DNA from 2 places in the Mongoliitalea daihaiensis genome. Region 2 is predicted to be linked to the other one. Evidence: riboswitches for the same ligand, from Rfam matches in the RefSeq annotation. Region 2 holds a riboswitch; the other holds the start of a gene.

Region 1 (8,210 bases), 160 kb from region 2:
TGACAAAGCGCAGGAAACCTTAAATGAGATTTGGGAAAAGGCCACTACCTACCATCGCTTGAAAACTGCTGGCGCTACCTTAGAATACTACCCCGAAATGGAACAGCTTTCAAAAGTAGTAGCAGGAGAGCTACCTTTATTGGTGGAAGTAAATGCTGCTGCTGACATATTAAAGGCTATTGATTGGATAACATCTAAAGAAGTAAAAGCCATCTTGACAGGCGTAGCAGAAGGCTGGAGAGTAGCAGACAAAATAGCTGCTGCAAAGTTACCAGTAGTAACTGGCCCCATGCTATCTATCCCAACCAGACAATCAGACAGATACGACGCCGCTTACACTAACCCGGGCAAAATGGCCAAAGCAGGTGTAAAAGTTGCCATCAGAGCCAATGATGCCGAAAATACCAGAAATCTTCCATTCAATGCAGGATTTGCCGCTGCTTATGGCATGGGTAAAGAAGAAGCTTTGAAAGCAGTGACTATCTACCCTGCTGAAATTTTTGGAGTTGCCGACAGATTGGGTTCATTGGAGGTAGGAAAGGATGCCACGCTATTGGTTGCAACCGGCGATCCATTTGAAACCCGTACGCAAATCAGACATGTGTTTATCGACGGCTACAGAGTCCCAATGAGCAACAGACACATTAAATTATATCAGGAGTTCTTGGAGCGCTCGCCTGGTTTGGAGAAGAATTAAATCAATTTTAACAATAAAGCGGTGAAGAAATTCATCGCTTTTTTTTTATCTTCGACTAATCAAAAAACTCACACTCATGATTGTATCTACTACACCTTCTTTAGAAGGTTATGCTATTACAGAATACCTTGGAATTGTTTCTGGTGAAACCATTATTGGTGCTAATGTATTTAAGGATTTCTTTGCAAGTATCACAGATATCGTAGGTGGACGCGCAGGTGCTTATGAACGCGTACTCAGAGAGGCTAAAACCACCGCCATGGCTGAAATGCAAATGCAAGCCCGAGCCTTTGGTGCCAATGCGATTGTAGGCATAGACTTGGACTATGAAACCATACGAGACGGAATGCTAATGGTAACAGCCGCCGGAACAGCCGTAAAAATCACAAAATTATAGTAGCACACAACAATTCTACCTGAATTGACCTTTAACGTATCAATTTATTTGATAGCAACACAGTACCCTCAAGCATACCATAATTAACTCTAACTTGTGTATCGAACCAACAAAAAACTACTCATAGTCCCGAGTAGTTTTTTTGTGTCTCAATTTTCAAATTCCTTACTTTTTCACTAAATTAGTAGACTAACATTTTTCTTTATATGATGAATCCAAGAATTCCAGAGGGGCCTTTAGATAAAAAATGGGAATGGTACATTGCAAAAGCCCGTCTGATCAATCCAGCCAACCGCAGGAAATATAAAGTAATTGTCGTAGGGACAGGCTTGGCAGGTAGTGCCATTGCTGCAAGTATGGCAGAACTCGGTTTTCAATGTGAGGTATTTACCTATCATGAAAGCCCCCGTAGAGCCCATAGTGTAGCAGCTCAAGGAGGCATCAATGCTGCTAAAGGTTACAAAAATGACGGGGACAGTGTGTGGCGTATGTTTTACGACACCCTCAAAGGAGGTGATTTTCGGTCGAGGGAAGCCAATGTTTTCCGAATGGCAGAGTGCTCCATGGCCTTGATAGACCAAGCCGTAGCACAAGGAGTACCTTTTGCGAGGGAATATGGAGGCTATCTAAGCAACAGATCTTTTGGAGGAGTGCAAGTTAGCCGTACATTCTACGCTCGAGGTCAGACTGGACAGCAATTGCTGCAAGGGGCCTACCAAGCCTTGATGCGACAAGTTGCATTACAGCAAGTTCAACTGAATACCTGTCATGAAATGATGGATTTGGTCTTGGAGAATGGAAAAGCTAAAGGAATTATTGCTAGAAATTTGGAAACTGGAGAGCTCAGTACTCATCAAGCAGATGCCGTGATTTTAGCAACCGGAGGATATGGCAAGATTTACTACCTTTCTACACTTGCAATGAATTGTAATGGCTCAGCCATCTGGAGAGCGCATAGAAAAGGGGCTTATTTTGCTGCTCCAAGTTGGACACAATTTCATCCTACTTCCCTACCTCAACTGGGAAATCATCAATCCAAATTGACCTTGATGTCGGAGTCTCTTCGCAATGATGGAAGAATCTGGGTACCGCTCAAAGCCCACGATACAAGAGCTCCTCAAGATATACCAGAAGAAGAAAGGGATTATTACCTTGAACGAAAGTATCCTTCCTATGGAAACCTTGCTCCCAGAGACATTTCCTCCCGTGCTGCAAAAGAGCAAATTGATGCAGGTAAAGGAGTAGGACCCATGAAAAATGCTGTGTACTTGGATTTCCAGACAGCTATTCAACGAGATGGAAAAGAAACCATCCAAAAACGCTATGGCAATCTATTCGATATGTATGAAAAGATTACGGGGGTCAACACTTATAGCTCCCCCATGCTGATATCACCGTCCGCTCATTTCTCGATGGGAGGATTATGGGTAGATTACGAATTACAAAGCACCATCCCGGGTTTATTTGTTCTAGGAGAAGCAAATTTTGCAGATCATGGAGCCAATAGGCTAGGTGCCAACTCCCTGCTACAAGCATGTGTGGATGGGTATTTTATTGCTCCGCATACAGTCATGAATTACCTAGCAGGGGAAAAGCCTTCCGAAACTCCACATCATGAATTTGGCACTATCGAACGCTTAGAAACCGAAAAACGAATCCAACGATTGCTTCAGATCGGCGGTAATAAAACTGCCGAACAATTCCACAGAGCATTAGGAACCATCCTTACCAAAGAATGTGGGCTAGCTCGTGAAAAATCCGTCATGGAAGCAGGACTTGAAAAAATCAAAGCCCTGCAACAAGAATTCTACACCCATTTAAAAGTCCCCGGTAATGCCAAACAATTGAACATGGAATTGGAAAAAGCCGCCCGAGTTGAAGACTATTTAGAACTTGCTCAGTTAATCTTCCACGATGCTTTGCAACGCGAGGAATCCTGTGGCGCACACTTTAGAGTAGAACATCAAACTCCCGGAGGAGAAGCCAAAAGGGATGATTTAAACTATCAATTTGTATCTGCATGGGAATATGCAGATGGCAACTTTAAACTCCACAAGGAAGACTTACATTTTGAATTTATCAAACCACAAGAACGTACCTACACCTGATGATGAAACTAACATTAAAAATATGGAGACAAGCATCCAATGTATCCAAAGGATCATTTGAAACGTATGAGTTGATTGATTTACATCCAGAGATGTCAGTACCAGAGATGTTGGATGTGTTAAATGAGCAGCTCATTTTGGAAGGCAAGGAACCTGTAGCATTTGACTCAGATTGTAGAGAAGGTATCTGTGGACAATGTGGCTTTGTTATCAATGGAAATATTCATAGCCCGGAAAAAGGTGTGACTACTTGTCAAACCCATTTGAGAAGTTTTAAAAGTGGAGAAACTTTAGTCATCGAGCCTTTCCGTGCCAAAGCCTTCCCCATCAAAAAAGACCTTTGTATAGACCGGAGAGCTTTTGATCGTATCATCATGGCCGGTGGCTACATCAGTGTCAATACAGGGCAAGCTCCTGAAGCTAACAGTACCCGAATCTCACATGAATTAGCCGAAGAAGCTTTTGACTCAGCTGCATGTATCGGTTGTGGTGCTTGTGTAGCTATGTGTAAAAATGCCAGTGCAGCTCTCTTTACAGGGGCCAAAATCAGTCATTTAGCCATGTTGCCACAAGGAAGTGTAGAAGCTGGTAAGCGCGTCAAATCCATGGTAGCTCAAATGGATGCGGAAGGCTTTGGCTCTTGCACCATGACCAAAGCCTGTGAAGCAGTCTGTCCACAAGGGATTTCTGTTGCGAATATCGTACGGATGAATTCAGAATATTGGAAAGCTTAAAAAAATATTTAGTAATCGTTGGATAATCCAAATTCCAACTATTACTTTGCAGTATCCTTTCACTTTTTAGTGCTTGGATTTATATAGAAGAGGCGAGAGACAGGCTCTGAGACCCTCTGGCAACCATCCGTGTGGAAAGGTGCCAATTCCTGCCGATTGGAATATCTCCCTTCGGAACTATAAATTCAACAGTTATGATACGTATACCCATACAGCATTAACACATCTTATTCAAAAGCAAACGATTAATCCTATTCGTTTCTTCCATTGGCTTTGGGCCAATCGCATTTACTTGTGTTACATCTTCTTAGTTTACCTTTCCCATGAATTTGATCAGCAGTTATTATACCATCGATATGAGTCAAGATACCTTTATCCATCGTGAATCCTTTACACTAGAATCCGGAGAAGTTTTACCCGAATTTGAGTTATCCTATACGACCATGGGTAATCTCAATGCTTCCAAAGACAATGTGATATGGGTTATCCATGCATTAACAGGCGATGCAAAGGTATCAGATTGGTGGAGTGGACTCATCGGTGAGGACCGCTTCTATGATCCATCCAAGCATTTTATTATCTGTGCTAATTTATTGGGTTCCAGTTATGGCAGTACCTCTCCCCTTTCAGTGAACCCAATTACCGGAGATTTCTATTATTATGACTTCCCGCATGTCACACCCCGAGATATGGCGAATTCTTTGGACTTGCTGAGACAACATCTTGAAATTGAGAGCATAGACACCATTATTGGTGGTTCCTTGGGAGGTCAAGTAGGATTGGAATGGTCATATCTCCTCCAAGATCGAGTTAGACACAGCATTATCATAGCATCTAATGCCAAAGCTACGCCATGGATACGGGGCTTTAACGAAACGCAGCGAATGGCCATCGCTTCTGATTGTACCTGGGGCGAACGGCAGCCAAATGCTGGCAAAGAAGGCCTCAAGACAGCACGCGCCATAGCCATGCTTTCCTATCGGCATCCCAAAGATTTTGAACTCAAACAAGAAGATCAAGAAGAAAAACTGGACAACTACCGCATCTCCTCTTACCTCCAATACCAAGGTCAGAAACTTTCCCAGCGCTTCAATGCTTTTTCTTACTGGGCCTTGAGCAAATCGATGGACTCCCATGACTTGGGAAGAAAAAGAGGCGGACTGACATTAGCCTTACAACAAATACCTAGCAAGGTTTTGGCCATTGGGGTGGATACCGATATGCTGTTTTTAAAGGAAGAATCCCAATTCATTGCTAAGAATGTACCCAAAGGAACCTATCGGGAAATTAGCTCTCATTTGGGACATGATGCATTTCTTATAGAATATGAACAAATGAGTTATATTCTCAGTAGTTTCTATTTAGAAGATACGCTTTGAGGGTTACTTGGTAATCAAAAGCTCGAAGACCAATACGCCCTCTTCTATATCCGCTCGGTTGGGATGTGTCGTGCAAACCCACATTCCTGCCAGATCGGAATAAAGTAATTGAGGATTGTAGGAATTTGAAGGAAACAAGAATTCACCTTGCTTTTCATAGGTAGAGTTCACCAAAATCATTCCCCATTTGGAAGGAATAAATTCCATTCCAAAAACCTCTTCTTCAGGTTTTTCCTCAAACTTTACAATTCTAGCAAGCAATTGCTGTTTTGGTAATGGAAAGAGCTCCCAATAAGCATCTGAATAATTTAACAACCGCATAATTTCATCCATATCTTCAAAAATATCTTTTGAAGAGGAAGGAGGCATAGGGGAAAATTGACTAAAAGAAACTTCTTTTTGCAGCAATTCTCCTTCTTGGAAGGCCCAAATATCCTTAAAATTGTGATTGATGATTACTGCACCATTCAGTCCTCTAAATAAGGTAGGCATGATATTTTTATTCAGGTTAGTTCCTAAAAAATCGGTAGAGTAAGTGGAAACAACACTGATTTCATTCGATTCCAAATCCAAACGAAGCAAATTAGGTGTTTTTTGAATTTCTTCTACACTTAAGGTATTCCAAGCAAATGTCAACGGTGCCGCAGGAAAGTAAATACTAGATTCCTCCACAATAAAATTAAAATTCAAAAGTGAAACATTTTGAGCCAAAAGCCTCTCAGTGGGTATAGAAACCCGTTGAAGAATAGTGCCTTCTGCATCGAATTGAATTAGTTTATCGCCAAAAGTCGAAACCCAAAATGACTCATCATACCCCCATTGAATATCCTGTCTAGGTCCGTCTAAACCATCTGGACCATCTTCTTCTAACTTGATAACCAAAGGAGATGCATCCTCAATGTCCTTATAAATGGCAATTTCCGAAGTAGGATTGTTAATCACTAAGATGTTGCCAGCGGGCGACACCCTCCATCCAAGATTAAACTGTCCCCAACCTTCTGGTAACTGGAGCTGCTTGGTTTGTCCTGTCAATTCAAAAATGAGCGCATCGATTTTGTCGGATTTAGTACCACAGGATAGCAGCAGCAATCCAATTACAGCGAAGAAAAAGTGTCGAATCATCGTTTTTAATTTAAATTTAAAAATTAAGTTTCAACTATGCAACTAATTTTTTAACCACTTACATGTACAGACATAAGCTCAAACAAATTTCATTGGACAAATCTTACTTTTTTACTAGTTTAATCCCATGAAATTCACACAAATCAAAGAAATTTGCTTGTACATTTCCGATTTGGATTTGGCAGAGGATTTCTATGGTGACACGTTGGAAATGCCCATGATTTCAAAAGTAAGTGGAAGGCATATTTTCTTTCGCTGTGGTACTTCTGTCTTACTATGCTTTATTCCTGAGGTGACAGCTAAAGAGACTTCACTCCCAGCGCATTATGCTAAAGGCAAGCAGCACATCGCATTCGAAGTCAATAAAAAAGATTATCTACAAACAAAATCAAAGCTATTGGCTAAGGGCATCAATATCACACATGAACAAGGCTGGAGAGATAATCTTCAAAGTTTTTATTTTGAAGACCCTTTTGGGCACGTATTGGAGATCGTACCCAAAGGAATTTGGGAATATTAGGGCATTACCTGCAAAAACTTTCGGGGAAGGTTTACTAGCATATTTTGAGCAATCCCTGGAATGCGGATGATGAAATAGTCCTTATTCCCTTTATTGATGCACTCCCCTTCCATTCCTTCCAAAGCACCTCCTACAATTTTCACTAGCTGACCTTTTTCTATTTCACCAGATTCGGTCTCAACTGCTACACCTGTTTCCAAAATCCGTTGAATGGTTTTGATTTCTTCCTCTCGTACAGTAGCATGCTCACCTGCAAAATGAACAAACTTCACAGCACCAGGTACCTGCAAGGATTCCCAAAGATTGGTTCTGCTTGTTTTAACAAACAAATACCCATTGAATAGGGCTTTTTGAACTTTCTTTTTACGATCAGACCATTGACGCAACTCTTCTATCAATGGCAAGTACACTTCCAATCCTTTTTCTTGTAATCGTTGCGCCACTTTCTTCTCCGCTCGGGAGGTTGTATATAGCACAAACCAATTCAAATCACTCATAATTTTTATTCCTAGCAGCTTCAAAAGTAATCAAAAAAGAAGTCTCTTTCCACGTCCTTAAAAGTAAAAAACCCTTGAGCTATTATCTCAAGGGTTTAAACAATTAAAAACCACCAACCTTTATTAAATCATGTTATTTAAATCTGCGAATAAGCATATTCAGTTTGTCCGCCAACAAATACATGACAGGTACAATTACTAACGTAAGGAAGGTTGCAAAGGTTAGACCAAATATTACAGTCCATGCCATCGGTCCCCAGAAATCTGCATTATCTCCTCCAATATAGAATTGTGGATCAAATTCACTCAGCAATGTAGCAAAGTTGATATTCATCCCGATAGCAAGTGGGATAAGTCCTAGTACAGTTGTAATTGCTGTCAGCAATACTGGTCTTAGCCTAGTTTTACCACCCTGAATAATACTATTCAGCAACTCTTGGTAAGAAAGGTATTCACCTTCTTTGATTCCTAGTTCCTCTCTTCTTCGCTCACGCACCAAATTGGTATAGTCAATCAAGACGATGGCATTGTTGACAACGACACCCGCTAAGGAAATGATTCCAATACCAGTCATAATTACCACAAAATCCATGTTGAAAATAACTAGGCCTAAGAATACACCAATGGTACTCAGGACAACTGAAGCCATAATGATAAATGGTGTGGTTACCGAATTAAACTGAGCGACAATAATCAGGAATATTACAGAAACAGCAATAAACAAGGCTCTCATCAAAAACTCCGTAGATTTTGCTT
Region 2 (8,210 bases):
ATAGTGGTCAAGAAGTTGTCCAGCTCTACATCAGAGATAAAGTTGCTAGTGTCACGAGGCCAGTCAAGGAGCTCAAAGGATTTCAGAAAATCCAATTAGAGATAGGACAGACCAAGCTGGTTGAATTTGAAATCACCGTGAAGCATTTGAAGTTTTATGACTATGACTTAAATTATGTTTGGGAATCTGGTGATTTTGAAATTATGATAGGAGGTGATTCTCAACAAGTAAAATCCAAAACAATTAGCTGGAAAAATTAGAAGACTATGAAGAACTACATGTCGATCATCTTTGCTCTGATATTGATCGGGTATACCAATGCCTTAATGGCCCAATCTTACACAATTGCAAGCTATAATATAAGGTTTGATAATCCTGGAGACACAGGTAATTTATGGAAAGATAGATTGCCCCATTTAGTTTCCTTGATCAATTTTCATGAGATAGCCATTTTTGGTACACAAGAAGGGCTGAATAATCAGCTTGAAGATCTTGCACAAAATTTAGGGTATGCATTTATAGGAAGTGGCAGAGATGATGGTGGAAATACAGGGGAGCATAGTGCAATATTTTATGATCCCCTCACATTTAAATTACTTCAAAAGGGAGACTTTTGGTTATCTGAAACTCCAACTATTCCAAGCGTCGGTTGGGATGCTGCCATGAATAGAATTTGCTCTTTTGGTCAATTTCAAACAGAGGAGGGGATCGTTTTTTGGGTATTCAATGCCCACTATGATCATGTTGGACAAAAAGCTAGAGAAGAAAGCAGTAAACTGATCATGGGAAAAATTAAAGAGCTTAATAGTAAGAACGATCCAGTTATTTTCATGGGAGATTTGAATGTGACACCTGATAACATAGCGTATAAGACCATCATTCAATCTGATTTTTTAAAGGATAGTTATGAGCTGTCAGAGCAAGCGCCTCATGGGCCTATCGGTACGTTTAATGCCTTTAACTGGGACATGATGCCCGATAGAAGGATTGATTATATTTTTGTCAGTGAGCAAATAGGTGTAACAAAATATGCTGTTTTGTCTGACAATTATGGAAAAAAATACCCCTCTGATCACTTTCCGGTTTTTGCAAGAATATGGTTCAAATAGACTCAATCAGGAGCCTTTAAATTTGCGTTAAGAGGATGAAGGGTTTGAATGAATCGGTACTAATTTTTGATGATGGAAATATTGATTTTTTATAACTTAGCTGAGCAAGTAGGCTTTCTTACTCGATCAACTAATCAATCCAAGAGCTCAAATACCCTCATAAACCTCGGCTGTTCGCTCATCAGTATATCAAGTGCTAAGGTTTGTCTCTGACCATCTTTTGTGATGGAAAATCCTATTCGGCTTTGGGGAGGAAATGAAAACAAACAAGAAACACAAGAAAAATCAATAGAGACTACACAACTTTTACAAATTATCCATTTTTTAAGTCTATCGACTATTTCTGTTTCAGATAGATTAGAAGGTAAGCTCCCTAGAAAAGCATCTACAGGAATCCCTATCTTATCTTGGTCATCTAGTAACAAAGGATTACAAAAAGCTGTGTCTAAAGTGCATATCAAAGGATCATTGCGGTGAAACAATTCGCAGGAACTTGTCAATAAAAAACAGAGTAAGAATAGTAGTTTGATTGGATTTTTCATCTGTCAACAGTCTGATTATAGCTAGTACGCATGAAAAGCATAATCCGCTACACCCCTGACCAAAAATCCCATAAATTCCCTACATGAATTACACAAATAAAGAGGGAATGCAAATCCCCATTATCTCCAGTCCGAGATTGCAAATCTCGGACAGCAGGCAGCGGGTGTTTTTCAAAGATTAATCGTCTATTTAACACGCACAATTACATCGCCGCTAACCATGTATCAATTTATATCGCGTCAGTACATATCACTCTCTACCCCTCAAAATCAATCTATTCCAATATCTTACCTCGACTTCTCCAACGCCCGCTCAATATCAGCAATAATATCATCCTGATGCTCCAGACCTACCGAAATCCGTACCAAACCATCGGTGATCCTTACCAGAGCACGCTCTTCCGGACTAAGTTTGCTATGAGTAGTGGAGGCAGGATGGGTGACAATGCTGCGGCTATCACCGAGATTGGGCGTGATAGAAATCATCTGTAACTGATCAATGAAGCGTTGGGCTCTCACCAAACCACCATGTAGATTGAGCGTGATGATACCGCCCCCCAATTTCATTTGCTTTTTTGCTAGCTCATACTGGGGATGGCTAGGAAGAAATGGATATTTGACAAATTCTATATCCTTACTTTCTTGGAAGTATGAAGCTACTGCCAATGCATTGCTGCAATGCCTGTCCATTCTCACGGCCAAAGTCTCCATGCTTTTTGACAACACCCAAGCATTGAAAGGAGACATAGAAGGTCCAGTGTGTCGGGTGAAGTAAGTGACTTCATCCATCAATTCCTTAGTTCCCAAAATCAATCCTCCCAACACTCGTCCTTGTCCGTCAATGAATTTTGTTGCTGAATGTGTCACTATATGGGCTCCCCATTTGGCAGGTTGCTGCAGATAAGGGGTGGCAAAGCAATTGTCGACCACCAAAATTAGGTTATGGGCAGCAGCAAATTTTCCAGCCCATTCCAAATCAATGATCTCCAAACCTGGATTGGATGGCGTTTCTAAAAAAAGCATTTTGGTAGTTGGCTGCACTAACTGATCCCAATTTTGATAGTCTGAAATATCCCCATAGGTGGAGGTTATGCCCCATTTAGGAAATACTTTAGTCAACAGTTGGTGTGTAGATCCAAATAAGGAGCGTGCAGCCAAGATATGGTCTCCCTGCTGTAAAAGAGATGCTATTGAACCAAACATTGCTGCCATTCCTGAGGCAGTGGCGATTCCCGCTTCCGTTTCTTCAGCCACGCATAATTTATGAATCAATTCTGCAGTATTAGGATTGGAGTATCGGGAATAGATATTTCCCTCCACTTCTTCGGCAAACAGTTGACGGGCTTCTTCTGCACTTTCAAAGGTAAAAGAAGAGGTCAATGAAATAGGGATGGAGTGCTCCCGTTGATTGGGATTACTAGGGATATTTCGGATAGCGTTGGTTTCAAAATTAGACATGGGATTGCTTAATCAATGAGTTATTGTTTTTTTTAAACTATGGAAGGATACTGGTAAGGGTAGGTGATGACGATCTAAATTACTCCTATACTCGCTTGCGCTTGTATGACGCCTGCTAGTAGATCCATTAAAAATACCGGTAAGATGTTCCGATAAAGGAAAGAAAGTAAGGTTGAAGGTAGTAATTGTTTTGTACATAATCGTCAATTTATAGTTCCCCTAGGGGCAGGTTTTGGCACCTTTTCCTTGAGGGGGAATGGTTGCCAGAGGGTCACGGAGCCTGGTCTCTTACCTCTTCTTTATAAATTCGATAAAGAATCTGGCACAAAGAAAAGGACAGTCTCCTTGAAAAGCAAATTTGTTAATGGCTTTTCAAGAGAATGTCCTTTGAATCTATATGATCAAAGAGTCTCGAAAGGCTAGTTGGTCATCGCTGGAATATCTTTCTTGGAATTGGTCTCCCGATCTCCTACTTCTAAAACTTCGTAGACCACAAATTTTGCAGCTCCTCTCCAAGGAAGTGGGCTCAGATATTCCTTGTAGCGTAGTTCCACAAAGCGACCACTTGCTCTTTCCAATTGCTGGGCTACTTCATCTCCTTGGGCACTGAATCTAAATTCATTACTTTGAAGAGCACCTGCCGATGGACTTTGAAAGCCATCCTGAACCAAGCGTCCTTCCCAAGTCTTAAAAACAAATCCTTTTTTTTCAAAATAATTGAGTGTTCCTCCTTTGACTCCTTCTCCGAATACGAAGAAATATCGCCAATATACCAAGGCTACCAATACGAGGATGATTATTGGAATGCTTACTTTTAAAAATTTTCCCATGATATGCTGTGTTTAAATTCCAATAAATGTAAGAAAAGCTGCTTTCATTTTACAATCTTAAAAACATTCTGTCCTCAAATTTTATTTCAATACCATGCAAATGTTTCAGTTTTCATCGGATCGTAATTTATTACCCGCCCAAGGGGAGGCCTTCTATTATCAAGCATTTTTCAGTGATGAACAGTGCAGGACTTATTGGCATCGTTTGACACAGGAAATTGCTTGGAAGCAAGAACCTATATGGATGTTTGGCAAACAAGTGATGCAACCTAGACTCACAGCTTTGTATGGTGATCCTGAGAGACCCTATGGATACTCTGGCATTGAAATGATTCCTGTTGCATGGACAGATTTTTTGTTAGAAATCAAAAAGGCCGTGGAGCAAGTGTCTGAGGAGACCTTCACCCATGTTTTATTGAATTATTACCGTCATGGGGCTGATAGTATGGGCTGGCATAGGGATAATGAAAAAGTTCTCGGAGAAAACCCAACTATTGCATCCGTAAGTTTTGGGGCATCCAGAGCATTTCAATTGCGGCACTATCAAACAAAATCGATGAAGCAATCTATAGCCTTGGAAAATGGATCGCTGCTCTTAATGAAGGGGGAGTGTCAGCACTATTGGGAACATCAAATCCCCAAAACCAAAAAGGTTTTGGGGGGTAGAATTAATTTAACTTTTCGAAAATTACTGTACTAACCATTTGTAGGTTCCATAACCTTCTTTATCCATATCTGCTAAGGGTATAAACTTCATAGCAGCAGAATTCATGCAATAGCGAAGATTGGTTGGTTCCGGCCCATCATTGAATACATGGCCTAAGTGTGATTCGCCTAATTTGCTTCGGACTTCCACTCGTAGCATACCATAAGTTGAGTCTGTCGGCTTGTCAATCAACCGAGCGTCAATTGGTTTAGTAAAAGAAGGCCACCCAGAATAACTTTCATATTTGTCGGCACTGCTGAATAGAGGAGCACCTGAAACAATGCAGACATAAATGCCTTTTTCTTTGTTATCATTGTACGTATTGTTCCAAGCGCGCTCAGTCGCTTCGTGCATCGTAACATCGTATTGCAACTTGGTTAAGCGCTTTTTCAACTCTGCATCATTAGGTTTTTTATACTGATCTGATAAATTCACTGGCCAATGTTTGGCGATGAATGCATCTCTTCCTGAACCTCTTCTGTAGGCATAATATTCTCCTGGTTCTTTTTTGTAATAATCCTGATGATATTCCTCAGCTTCGTAGAAGTTGGTGAATTTGATTACAGGAGTGACAATTGGTTTATCAAAGATTTTCGCTTGGTCCAATGCTTTGATTGCTTTCTCAGCTACTTCTTTTTGGGTTTTGTCATGGTAGAAAATGGCCGAAGAATACTGGAAGCCTCTATCATAAAATGAACCTCCTTCATCGGTTGGATCGAATTGCTGAAAGAAGATGTCTACCAATTCCGAGTAAGAAATAACATCAGGATTAAATGTGATTTGTACAGATTCCCGATGACTCGTTTTGCCGGAAGATACATCTGAGTAGCTTGGGTTTTTTTCCTTTCCTCCTGCATAGCCGGATACAACTGAAATTACCCCATTGATTCCTTCAAATGGTGCTTCAATACACCAAAAGCAGCCACCTGCGAAAGTTGCTAACGAACGAGTATTTGAGAGCGTAGCAGCATCAGCTGATGTATCTTCTGGTTGAAGTTGTTTGTTCTCAGCTGAAGAACATTGTGAGAATAGCAAGGCTATCCCAAGTACTAGGTAACTAAACTGAACTTTTATTGAGCGCATAGGTCTTTTGATTATAATTTTATTTTCAGGCACGATTTTGGAAAAGGCATCGTTCTGAGGAAGTCAATATTTTATTTGGTTTTATCTACGAGTTAAAACTATGAAATAGATGCAGGTGTTTGTAAGATTTCCATCTTTTACCAACTATTAACAAAAAGCACTATGAAAAAAATCCTTCAATTAACCTTCGCCATGGCAGGTCTACTGTTCCTGTCTTTTACCCAACAAGTATATGCACAAACATCAGGAGGCTTTGGAATCCGAGGTGGTGTCAATTACAATTCTAGTGGACAGTATTTCAAAGATGCAGGTTTGGCATGGGGAAGTCCAATGGACAACGTAGGCTTCAACCTAGGAATGTTTGGAAAAGTAAATTTGGGTCCAATCTTTCTACGTCCGGAATTGAATTACACGCAAGTCCGCTCAGAAGTCAATTCAGAGGTTTTTAAAACCCAATTATTGGATGCGCCTTTACTGCTTGGAGTGAATGTACTAGGGCCTATCATTTCTGTATTTGCAGGTCCTGCTATGCATTATTATATCCAAGATGAATTAAGACCTTTTGAATTTGATAAATGGAATGCCGGTTATCAGTTTGGGATTGGTCTGAATTTCGGAAATTTAGGAATTGACCTCCGTTATCAGCGTGTGCTGAATGGACAAACCATTGTGATTGATGATGTATTCACCGGTAACGGAGATTTTGCTTTCCAGAATTTAATGTTGGGACTGTCGATTAAGTTTTAGCATGAAATGACGCTCGCAGAAAGCGCATAAATCGAAGAAGGAGTTTGAACTCAATGAGGTTTCTTGGATTTCTATGAAAACCTTGGGTTAGTGCAGACCTTCTCTATTTCATGAAATCAGCGAAAATGTGAATAAAAAAATCAGTACACATGAACAGCCTTAAAATTCAGCTCTCATGTGTACTGATTCATATTCATCCTTCATCCTTCATCCTTCATCCTTTATATTGTTTGTCTGTCCACAGATTGCTCAGGATAAATTTTGAAGTCATTTAATTCCTCAACAGCTCTCTTCTTCTTCTTCAATGATGGGGCTTAAAAGCCACGGCAATTGATATCTGCTATCTTTTGAAATACAATGAGTTTTATTCATTCAAACACTAATTTTTAAAGTGGGTTAGAACCCACAGTCCTATCCATCATTCAACATGTCTCGTCCTGAAATTACTTGATATTTTTTTAAGAACAATTCTCTTATCTACACGCCACTAATATATCTCCGAACCTGTCTACCACAAGTAGAAGCATATTTCAGTTTATTTCGCGTTAGCATATTTCACTTGTTTTGATTCTCTCTCTCGCATTTCGCTTCTATCTTCTAAACCCCAAACTTCTCCTTCAAATACGCTAATGCCATTCCATAGGCTTCTTCTGTAGCGCCAACATCGTGGCGTGGATTGGAAGGATTGGCAAAACCGTGTACAGCGTCGAAAATCTTATAGTTTAACTTTTTGCCAGCTTCTTGCATAGCAGCCGCAAACTCCTCGATGATGGCCTTCGAAATATTTTGCTCTGTGGCAAATAGACCCAAAACGTCAGAATTAAGCGTTTTTAATTGCTCTACATCTCTCACGGGCATACCATAATATATGATGGATCCTATATTTGTTTCTCCCAAAATCAAGGCTGATTTCAAAGACCAAGCACCACCAAAGCACCAACCTACATTGGCAATTTCAGCACCTTTCCCAGCAAATGCTTGTGCTGCTTTCACTATGGTAGTCAAGCGATTTTCATCAGCCCCTCTCATAAAAGTCATGGCTTCTTGAGGGTTGGAAGTAACATTGCCATCATACATATCGATGGCCAGTACATTGACTTTGCCTCCCAAATCCCGATGAAATTTTTCTGCTTCTTCCTTGATGTTGTCATTCAACCCCCACCATTCCTGATAGACAAACAACCAACGGTCAGAAGTTTCTGTGGCCAATAAAAGGTATCCTTGCGCATCTTTTCCATCTTCCGCCTGAAAAGAAACCATTTCTCCAGAAGGATTGAAATCAAAAGGAATAGGAGAGGGGTGAAAGGCTACAAAGGTAGGGTCATCCAAAAAAGCAATCATTTCGGAAGGGCCGGAATGGCAAAGTGTAATAGCAGGAGCTATGATTTCTTTTTCACTGTTGGAAGTCCTTTGACTCCAGGCCAAAAGGCCAATAAGAAACACTTGAAAATAAATAGTTAATTTAAACATGGCTTGATGGGTTTGGAATAAAGATACACAATGTTTGAGACCTTTACTTAACCCATCAAGCTCTATTTGGTTTAAATCTCCTTGACTTCGGCTGTCAACTTCTGAAGAGTAGCCTTGGCATCTCCAAAAAGCATTTTTGTTTTGGGATAGAAAAACAGCTCATTTTCAATCCCAGCATAGCCAGCGGCCATACCCCTCTTCATGATGATCACATTTTTGGCTTGCTCTACCTCTAAGATCGGCATTCCATAAATAGGAGAACTAG

What was found. Region 2 has a riboswitch for S-adenosylmethionine ahead of IPZ59_RS11180 (trans-sulfuration enzyme family protein). Riboswitches for the same ligand answer to the same signal wherever they lie in the genome.
Region 1: it holds a riboswitch for S-adenosylmethionine, as region 2 does, so the genes downstream of both, IPZ59_RS11850 (homoserine O-acetyltransferase family protein) here and IPZ59_RS11180 (trans-sulfuration enzyme family protein) in region 2, are expected to answer to the same signal.

Annotation. Positions count from the first base shown of each region.
Region 1 covers NZ_CP063779.1:2,818,909-2,827,118, reverse strand. Annotated here, with positions in the region: gene IPZ59_RS11870 (amidohydrolase family protein) at 1-697, shown strand, start outside; gene IPZ59_RS11865 (YbjQ family protein) at 774-1,094, shown strand; gene IPZ59_RS11860 (fumarate reductase/succinate dehydrogenase flavoprotein subunit) at 1,301-3,202, shown strand; gene IPZ59_RS11855 (succinate dehydrogenase/fumarate reductase iron-sulfur subunit) at 3,205-3,936, shown strand; SAM riboswitch class I at 4,013-4,122, shown strand; gene IPZ59_RS11850 (homoserine O-acetyltransferase family protein) at 4,260-5,315, shown strand; gene IPZ59_RS11845 (DUF4221 family protein) at 5,319-6,437, opposite strand; gene IPZ59_RS11840 (VOC family protein) at 6,565-6,957, shown strand; gene IPZ59_RS11835 (UpxY family transcription antiterminator) at 6,954-7,454, opposite strand; gene IPZ59_RS11830 (efflux RND transporter permease subunit) at 7,588-8,210, opposite strand, start outside.
Region 2 covers NZ_CP063779.1:2,659,011-2,667,220, forward strand. Annotated here, with positions in the region: gene bglX (beta-glucosidase BglX) at 1-260, shown strand, start outside; gene IPZ59_RS11170 (endonuclease/exonuclease/phosphatase family protein) at 267-1,109, shown strand; gene IPZ59_RS11175 (hypothetical protein) at 1,335-1,586, shown strand; gene IPZ59_RS11180 (trans-sulfuration enzyme family protein) at 1,940-3,109, opposite strand; SAM riboswitch class I at 3,315-3,417, opposite strand; gene IPZ59_RS11185 (hypothetical protein) at 3,529-3,939, opposite strand; gene IPZ59_RS11190 (alpha-ketoglutarate-dependent dioxygenase AlkB family protein) at 4,040-4,639, shown strand; gene msrB (peptide-methionine (R)-S-oxide reductase MsrB) at 4,628-5,728, opposite strand; gene IPZ59_RS11200 (outer membrane beta-barrel protein) at 5,891-6,475, shown strand; gene IPZ59_RS11205 (dienelactone hydrolase family protein) at 7,073-7,945, opposite strand; gene IPZ59_RS11210 (NAD(P)(+) transhydrogenase (Re/Si-specific) subunit beta) at 8,017-8,210, opposite strand, start outside.